Regions from separate parts of the Leisingera sp. ABM4_103 genome, predicted to be linked through region 2. Evidence: riboswitches for the same ligand, from Rfam matches in the RefSeq annotation. Region 2 holds a riboswitch; each other region holds the start of a gene.
What was found. A riboswitch is a leader RNA that binds a small molecule or an ion and turns the genes downstream of it on or off. The one in region 2 is predicted to bind cobalamin.
Positions count from the first base shown of each region.

Region 1 (2,193 bases), 1.5 Mb from region 2:
ATTGGAAGTTTGGGGTCTTCCTACTCTTTCGCCGCGCCTGGGGTGAATGGCCGATCCCCGAGACCAGTGCCGTTCACCTGGTCGGTCATGGACTGGCAGTGAACGGGATGAATCCGTCCTTCGCCGCGGCTGCTCAATCCTTGCTTCGGTTGCGAGGGAATGGGAAGGCAGTGTTTGCCACCCCTAAGGCTGCTAGAGGGCAACAGTTCTAACCCGCAGGGCCGCTCGCGATACTTCGCAATACCTGGATTCTACGGTTTGTCCGCCTCTGTGCTCCGCGTGGCGAAGTTCTGGACAGAAAGCATTCGAGCGACTTGCGTCAGCAAGCTGCCCCCAAGCACATTTGCCTCAAAACTGACTATGGACTCTTTTGGAAATTTGGCTTCAAAACTGGCATTGAAGCCAAGCTTGCAAGAGACCAAGCGACGTAGGCTTCCAAAAGATCGCTCGATTTAGGACCTGTTCGGCGCATGAGCCTGCCCACACTCACCTTATGCCGGACCTGCCGCGACGCGGATCCAGCCTTTTTGGGGCAGGTCGCCGCGGCGTTGGAGGCTTCGGGAGGAAAGGTAAGGTTGCAGCAGGTGGAATGTATGTCCGGTTGCAAGCGGCCGCAAACCCTAGCTATGCGGCAAAGCGGGAAGACCGCCTATCTGTTCGGGGAAATCACCGCGGGTGACCTGCCGGACATCCTGACCTTCCTGCGGATGTATGAGGTTAGCCCGGATGGCAATTTTGCCGATGCCAGGCCGCTGGGCCGACTGCGGTTTAAGGTGATCGCCCGCATCCCTGCGGATCTGGACTGAACCGCCTGCTGCGGGCAGGACAAAGAGATCCAGCAGTTTTTTTGCCGAGAAATCGGAAATTATCAGGGGTTCCTGCCTTCCGGTTTCCGCCCGTGCATGACGCTGACGTGTTGTAAATTGGCGGAATCATCCTTGACCGGACTCCTCCGCACGGGGCATTACCACATGATACGGTGTCTGATGGTGCCTAAGCATCGGGACTGAAACGGGAATGAGGACGGTGGACCAAATCGCGGCACCGAAGCCTCAACCGCCCCCGCGACTGTGAGCGGCGAGCGGCCTTCCACTAGCCACTGGCGCAAGCCGGGAAGGAGGAAGGCAGCTGCGACCCGCGAGTCAGGAGACCGGCCGTATGGGAACGCAACTTATGCCGTCGGGTGTGACGGTAAGGAGGACGACAAATGACGACCAAGACGCTTAAGGCTTCCGCCGCTGGCACGAGTGTACTTCCGGCACTGTTTGCAGTGGTTCTGGGGCTGGGGATCATCACGCTGACCGGCCATGTTCAGGCATCTGCCCTGCACGACGCCGCGCATGACGTGCGCCACGCAACTGGCTTCCCCTGCCACTAAGGCCATGTTCAGTCGCATTCTGACCAGCGGCCTGTTCGCTGGTGCTGCAGCAGGGCTGATTACCGCCCTGCTGCAGCTGTATTTCGTGCAGCCCGTGCTGCTCCACGCCGAACTCTACGAGGGCGGCGAGCTGGTGCATTTCGGCGCTGATCCCGTAACCGCGCACCCCGACCTGCCCGGCATGTTCGCCGAGCCGATGCGCGATGGCCTGAGCATCATCTTCACCATGCTGACCTACACCGGCTATGCGCTGGTGATGGCAGCACTGATGTCGGTGGCCGAACGTCAGGGCCATGAAATCAACGCGCGCACCGGCATTCTATGGGGCTTGGCGGGTTTCATCACCTTCCACTTCGCGCCTGGTCTAACGTTGGCGCCGGAGGTTCCGGGTGTGGCCGCCGCCGATGTTGACGCGCGCCAGATCTGGTGGGGGGCAACTGTGGCTACCGCCGGCGTTGCCATGTGGTTGATCGCCTATGGCGGCAGCCTGGCGGGCTATGCCGTCGCGGCCCTGCTGCTGCTGGCGCCGCATGTAGTCGGCGCGCCTGAGCCCGAGAGTTTCACCGGCCCGGTTCCGACCGAGATCGGCGCGCTTTTTGCCGCCCGTGCCTTTGGCGTCGGTATGGCCGCTTGGGTGCTTCTGGGCAGCTTCGCCGGATACTTCTGGCAAGCCGAAGGCAAGCGCGCAGAAGCAGCCGCCTGATTCCGCCTCAGCCAGATCCCCACCAGGTTCGCCTGGCGGGGACATTCATTTTTGAGGAAACCGATGTGTCCCGCTCACTCGCTCTATTTGCCATCGGCCTGGTGTTCGGCGG
Region 1 is NZ_JBSWTU010000005.1:637,127-639,319, reverse strand. It holds gene ACXAED_RS04655 (DUF1636 domain-containing protein) at 471-806, shown strand; cobalamin riboswitch at 971-1,173, shown strand; gene ACXAED_RS04650 (CbtB domain-containing protein) at 1,208-1,378, shown strand; gene ACXAED_RS04645 (CbtA family protein) at 1,383-2,081, shown strand; gene ACXAED_RS04640 (hypothetical protein) at 2,147-2,193, shown strand, end outside.
Region 1: another riboswitch for cobalamin. It lies ahead of ACXAED_RS04650 (CbtB domain-containing protein); the one in region 2 lies ahead of ACXAED_RS11850 (hypothetical protein).

Region 2 (2,193 bases):
CACTTTGGGAATGTCCGCTGACCGGTTAGGCTGGGGCCGAGGGGGCAATGCGGGGAGGCAGGAACGCAGCGGCTAGGAGGCGGTATGCGATCTGAAGATACCTCTGATCCAGCAGCGCAGGATGAGGCGGCGCAAGCTGGGCTGACAATCCACGCGCTGTCCGCGGGCGGCGGCATTCTGGCGCTGTGCCGGCTGCCCGGTGCCGAGGGGGATTACCGCGGCGACCTGATCCAGATTTACCAATGGAAGCCGGGGCTGGTGTTCTCGATGACCACGGAGGCCGAGCACGTGGCCGCCGGGGCGCCGCGGCTGGGGGTGGACCTCCAGAGCATGGCCTGCCGCTGGCTGCACCTGCCGGTGCCGGATTTCGGCACGCCGCCGCCGGAGGTGGCGGCGAAATGGCCTGCCGCCAGCCGGTCGGCGCGGCAGGCGCTGGGCGGCGGCGGCCGGGTGCTGGTGCATTGCCGGGGCGGCTGCGGGCGCTCCGGGATGGCGGTGCTGCGGCTGATGGTGGAATGCGGCGAGGATCCGGCGCAGGCACTGGCGCGGCTGCGGTCGGTCAGGCCCTGCGCAGTGGAAACGGACGCGCAGCTCGACTGGGCCTGTGCACCGTAGAGCGGTAACCACAGGCGCATGAAAGAGTATATACGGCACCGCCCGGCCGAGAAGCCGGGCAGGTTGAATTTCAGGTCAAAGCGCCATCATATGTTCTGCTTGCCGCGCCTCTGCAGTTTTCGGCAGGGCCTCCATCAGCGCGCAGGGGCGGGCGTCCAGGCGGGAGGCGGCAAAGCCCGTGCCGTCGCGGCTGAGGATCGCATCGGCAAAGCGGTCGAGGCCCTCGCGCGGGGCACCCTCGCCGACGCCGCAGAACAGCCGGATCCGGTCATGGCTGGCGGCAAACTGCGCCGGGCAGGTGCGCGGGCAGCCGTCCAGCGCGGTGGTGCCGGTGATTTCAAAATCCTCTTGCGTCAGCGGCTTGGCCTTGGTCATCGCCTCGGCCAGCTTGGCGATCATCCGCTCTGCCGCTGGGCAAGGCTTCCCGAGGTATTTGCAATCCGTTGCCGCATAAAAATGCGTCTGGTCCGTCCACATCATATCTGCGCCCTCCGCGCGTGGTGCGGGGGTTTGGGTGACAAGAGACCGGATGAGAAAGCGGGAGTCCCGCGGTGCCATCAGACCCTGTCCGGACACCCCGCCCGGGTTCGAGTTACACGTTCGATGGCAGGTCTCCTGACTTGCGGGTCGCAGCTTTCCCGATCCTTCCCGGCCTCGTATCAGACCAGTGGCTCTATCGGGGTCGCTCGCCGCTTACAGTTGCGGGGGCAGTCGCGGACTTGGCCTTGCCTGGGGCGGGGCCGCACCGTGTTCCCTTTTCATCCCGGACACAAGATTCTGTGGCACGGGAACCATCACCACAAGCGGTAGCGGCTGGTTCCCTGAGTCGTCAATCGGTTTTCTGCAGCTGCATCTGGGTGTGCAGGGCGCGGATCACATCCGAATCGCGCCGCACCCGCGCCAGCTGCCAGCCGCCCTGCAGCAGGATATAGAAATTTTCCGCCGCCGCGCGCGCCTCATCCTGCGGGAGGCCTAGGCGCTGGGCGTGGCGGGCGGTGGCCGCGATCCAGCTCTCGAACAGGTCTGCGGCGTGCTGACGGAAGGCGTCGTTTTCCGGCCCGGCGAACAGGGTTGCAGAGACCGGGCAGCCGCTCCACTTGCCCTGCTTGTCAAAGAGTTTCGCCAGCTTGTAGCAGACCGTCTTGGCCCCGGCCTCGAAACTTGGGGCCGGGTCGAAGGCGGCGTCAATCAGGGCCAGCATCTGGTCCGAGGCCCAAGTGGACGCCGCCAGCGCGAGGTCGGACTTGCCGTTGGGGAAATGGTGGTAGAGCGAGCCCTTTGGCGCTTCGGCGGCGGCCAGCAATTCAGCCAGGCCAGTGCCGTTATAGCCCTTGTTCCGGAACAGGCCGGCGGCCGCCCGGATCAGCCGGTCCCGGGTCGGGGCCGAGCTGCCGGAAGGCGGGCTGGTTGTCGTCACGTCAGTCATAGCGGCAGCTTGACAGCATTAGACCAAATGGTCCAGTCAGGAATTGGACCGATTGGTCTAGGAGGCTGCCATGCTCGACGGACACGCAGAACTTACCGCCGGTTTCCGGGAGGAAGAGGTGCGCTTTGCCTCGCGAACGGGGGCGCTGGCGG
Region 2 is NZ_JBSWTU010000005.1:2,101,296-2,103,488, forward strand. It holds gene ACXAED_RS11845 (protein-tyrosine phosphatase family protein) at 85-615, shown strand; gene ACXAED_RS11850 (hypothetical protein) at 691-1,095, opposite strand; cobalamin riboswitch at 1,204-1,426, opposite strand; gene ACXAED_RS11855 (TetR/AcrR family transcriptional regulator) at 1,445-2,041, opposite strand; gene ACXAED_RS11860 (alpha/beta hydrolase family protein) at 2,112-2,193, shown strand, end outside.

Region 3 (2,193 bases), 1.2 Mb from region 2:
CGATACCGCCCCAGATCGCGCCGTGCAGCGGCGAGCCGCGAGCCACCAGCGGGCGGAAAGCCAGTCCCACCAGAACAGCGGGCAAGGCGATATTCACGGCATTCACGCCCAGCACGGTCAGCCCGCCAAAGCCAAAGAACACCGCCTGCAACAACAACCCGACAAACAGTGCCGGAAACGCGGCCCATCCCAGAACCAGCCCGGCCAGCCCGTTCAGGATCAGGTGAACCGAACTGGGCCCGATCGGGACATGTATCAGTGAAGCCACGAAGAAACTGGCCGAAAGAACCCCTGCCGCCGGAATGCGCTCCAGCGGCAGGCTGCGCAGACCCATGGCGATACCGCCGGCTGCAGCAACAGCGCCGCCAATCACTACCGGGTTTGACAGAGCGCCGTCTACGATATGCATCGGTCTGCTTTCACTTCAGCTCTTCAGCGTGGATCCACAGCACAGCATCCTGGCTGAGTTCCTTGCCGTCGTGCTCGGTTACCGGGCCGGACCCCAGAGCGGCAAAACCCCAGTAGCCTGCTTTCGGGATGCCGAAGGAAAACACGCCGTTCTGGTCCGCGATAGCAACGATCGCTCCGCCCGGCATCTCACCCACGGTGGGATCGGTGGCCGAAAACGCTTTGAGGTCAGGCTCGGCCGCCATGAACTCGATCTCGATTTCAGCACCGGGGACCGGCGCGCCGCCCGCCAGAACCTGACCGGAAAAGGTGGATCCGACGATCACGTTGTAAGGCTTGTTCAACGGCAGAATTTCGGTGGCCAGACCAACCGGCTTATCCCAGTCGGTCGGCAAAGTGTTTCGGTTCAGCACGACTTTTGAGATCTGTTGAATATAGATATCTTCGCTTTCCTCGTAGTAGGGCGAAGGCACGGTCACCACGACATAGTCGCCGGAGCGTTTCACCGGGACGGACGCCTTGTAGGCCGAAGCTTCGTTTTCAGCGCCCTTGAAAGTGGCGGGTTCAAGGCGATCCGAAAGGTCGGTCTTTTCGCCTTTGTGGATCATGAAGAATTCTTCCGGCGCGCCCATGTCCATAGCGTATCCGTTTGACATGGGATGCCAGAAAACCAGGCCCATCGGCACGTCACCGGGCTTCTCGATCAGCGCTCTTTCGGTGTAATTCAGCTGGAAATGCGCCGACGCGGCGGCAGGCAGGGAAACGGCCAGTGCTGCGGCCAGATAGTTCAGTTTCATTTCGTCCTCATTCGACGATGCAGGCGCACCTGCAATCAGGAATGAACAACGGGGAGTATTGGCACGGAGTTGCCGGAACGGCCGTCGCGCCAGACGCTCACCCCGGCGTCCGGTGGAAAAGGGCAGAAACTCCGCAAGCGGGGCCTCGGTCCTTGCGTCCGGCAGGTCTCCTGACTCGCGGGTCCTGGTTCGGCTGGCCTTCCCGGGGATGATCCCAGTGGCGTCTTCAGCGTCACTCACCGCTCACAGTTGCGGGGGCAGTCACGGATTTGGTCCCTTTTGGGTACGCCGCACCGTGTTCCCTATTTCTTCCGCTGCGCATTGAAACACTTGCGGAACCGGTCACACTGGTTGAATGGCAAAACCGAATTTCTGAGTCAAGCGTCTTGCCTTCTGCTCAGTCACGGGATTGGCACTGCAGATGACTGTTTCCGGACTTCAACGGCCAGCTGGCAAGCCTGAGTGATGCGCGCAAACGGTGGCCGGTTGCCAACGGCGTTCCTTTCGTGTGCCCCGGTTTGGCAGGCTAAGACCACCACCGGATTGTTGATTGCCCGAGCCCGGCAGAGATAGTCCAAAGCACAGTACGTTCTGCCGGTATTGGGTTTTCCTTGCCCCTTGTTCGATCAGGATTTGGGGCTCTTCTGACCTGCAGAAGGCTTCCCGTTTAGAATCTCGCCTCGCAACCCGGCGTTAAAACCCTCGCGGCCCCGGTCCCCAGAGTGATACCAGTTCGCTTCAAGCGGCAACAACTGCGCTCCCACCCTGTATTGCCCTCTCTGCGACACGAGGTCTTCCGAAGGTAAAATCAGGGAACGCTTGACCACTAGCGGAACAGGAGGCGCGAACAGGACAGTTGGAGACACGCAAAAGGAAAGGTTCTGTCGCAAATGGCAGAACTATGTGTCGCGCGACAAGAGGGGGAAGTGGCGGACCGAGGAGGATTCGAACCCCCGACCCCTTAATTCGTAGTCAAGTACTCTATCCA
Region 3 is NZ_JBSWTU010000005.1:925,495-927,687, forward strand. It holds gene cbiM (cobalt transporter CbiM) at 1-409, opposite strand, end outside; gene ACXAED_RS06045 (DUF4198 domain-containing protein) at 420-1,205, opposite strand; cobalamin riboswitch at 1,349-1,563, opposite strand; tRNA gene ACXAED_RS06050 (tRNA-Arg) at 2,133-2,193, opposite strand, start outside.
Region 3: another riboswitch for cobalamin. It lies ahead of ACXAED_RS06045 (DUF4198 domain-containing protein); the one in region 2 lies ahead of ACXAED_RS11850 (hypothetical protein).

Region 4 (2,193 bases), 260 kb from region 2:
TGATGGCCGGCGGCCGCGGCGGTGTCCGTTGTCACGCTGGAGGAATACCACCCGAGCCGGGTGTTGATTTCGGTGTTGTTCACCCCAGCTGCGAGGACCCGCAGCAAAAGCTCCCCCTCTGCGGGCTCCGGGATCGGTACGGCTTTGTATTCAAGCTTGTCATAGCCGCCGTTTCCGGTGGTCACGACGGCCATCATGGTTTTAACGCTGCTGTGTGTTTCGGGTCCGGGCATGGGCGGCCTTTTCTGATCACGCGGGGTTGGTGAAAGGTCTTTGAACTTGGCGCAATTATTGCCCGCAGGGCGGGGGCGGCGGCAAGGGCGGAATCCGGCGGCGCAGCCCGGCCTGCCTGCTGGCCACCACCCCGCGAATTGGTCCTTGTGTCTGGTTCGAGGGGAAATACACCAAAGATCAGCGCCTTGCCGCAAACAGGCTGGCGGATGCCGGTTTGAGATTTTGGACATCCCTGTCCCGCCGGCCCCCCCCAAACATGCATGTCTTTTTCCGGTTTCGGCGGGTCGGATTTGTCTCCGCTTGCGGGCCGGGATTAGGGCAATTTCCGCCTCAGCAAGGTGCCGCCCTTTCGGGGCGGAGAATTGGGAAGCTGGTGAAACTCCGGCACTGCCCCCGCAACGGTGACCCCGGGCAAGGCATGGAAAAAAACCACTGAAGCCAATGGCTTCGGGAAGGTGCCAGGCCCCGCCGCCGAATGGCCCCGGGACAGTCCGGAAACCAGCCTTGCCCCAAAAAACGTCAACCGCGGGCGGCGGCGGGGCGGTTGCAGGCGCGTGGCCTGCGATCTCTCCATCCATGCCCGCAGCCAAGCCAACCTGCCGCGGGGATGCGGCAAAGGAGAGAAGCAGATGCTTCAGGACAGCGAGATTCTGGCCAAACTGGTGGCCCGTCAGAAAAACTATTCCCTGGAACAGGCGTTCTATACCGATCCGGGCGTTCTGGATCTGGACATGCGGCAGATCTTCTATCGCGAGTGGCTGTTTGCCATTCCCGCCTGCGAGATCCCGAAGGCGGGCAATTTCGTGACCCATCAGGTCGGCGCCTACAACGTGATCATCGTGCGCGGCACCGATGGCCAGGTGCGCGCCTTCCACAATGCCTGCCGCCACCGCGGCTCGGTCGTCTGCAAGGCGAAGAAAGGCAATTCGCCCAAACTGGTCTGCCCCTACCACCAGTGGACCTATGAGCTGGACGGCTCGCTGTTGTGGGCGCGCGACATGGGGCCGGATTTCGATGCCTCCAAGCACGGGCTGAAGCCGGTGCACTGCCGCGATCTGGCGGGTTTGATTTACATCTGCCTGGCGGATGAAGCGCCGGATTTCGATGCATTTGCCGAGGTGGCGCGTCCCTATCTGGAGCCGCACGACCTGGGCAATGCCAAGGTGGCCTATGAAAGCTCGATCATCGAGAAGGGCAACTGGAAGCTGGTCTGGGAGAACAACCGCGAGTGCTATCACTGCGGCGGCAACCACCCGTCGCTGTGCCGGACCTTCCCGGAGGATCCGTCCGTCACCGGCATCGAAGGCGGCGAGACGCCGGCGCACCTGCAGAAGCATTTCGACCGCATCGAAGGCGCGGGCATCCCGGCACAGTTCAGGATCGACGCGCGCGGCCAGTACCGGGTGGCGCGGATGCCGCTGAACGAGGGCGCCGAGAGCTATACCATGGACGGCAAGGCGGCAGTAGCCAAGAAGCTGGGCCGGGTGCCCTTTGCCGATGCGGGCACGCTCCTGAAATTCCACTATCCGACCACCTGGAACCACTTCCTGCCGGATCATTCCATCGTGTTCCGCGTCACCCCGATCAGCCCGACCGAGACCGAAGTCACCACCAAATGGCTGGTGCACAAGGATGCCGTCGAAGGCCAGGACTATGACCTGAAGCGGCTGACCGAGGTCTGGGTTGCCACCAACGACGAGGACCGCATCGTGGTCGAAGACAACCAGCAGGGCATCAACTCGCCCGCTTATGAGCCCGGCCCGTACTCGGAAGTGCAGGAAAGCGGCGTGATCCAGTTCTCCAACTGGTATGCCGGGCACCTGACCCGCGCGCTGACCGGCCGCCACCTGATCGCGGCGGAGTAAGCGCATGGGACTGCAGGCCAATTTCGAGACGCTGGACGAGACCCTGGCGTGGAAGGACGACGAGATGCTGGAATGCGTCTCCGTGGTGCCGGAG
Region 4 is NZ_JBSWTU010000005.1:1,838,370-1,840,562, forward strand. It holds gene ACXAED_RS10570 (alcohol dehydrogenase family protein) at 1-233, opposite strand, end outside; cobalamin riboswitch at 554-755, shown strand; gene ACXAED_RS10575 (aromatic ring-hydroxylating oxygenase subunit alpha) at 864-2,099, shown strand; gene ACXAED_RS10580 (FAD-binding oxidoreductase) at 2,104-2,193, shown strand, end outside.
Region 4: another riboswitch for cobalamin. It lies ahead of ACXAED_RS10575 (aromatic ring-hydroxylating oxygenase subunit alpha); the one in region 2 lies ahead of ACXAED_RS11850 (hypothetical protein).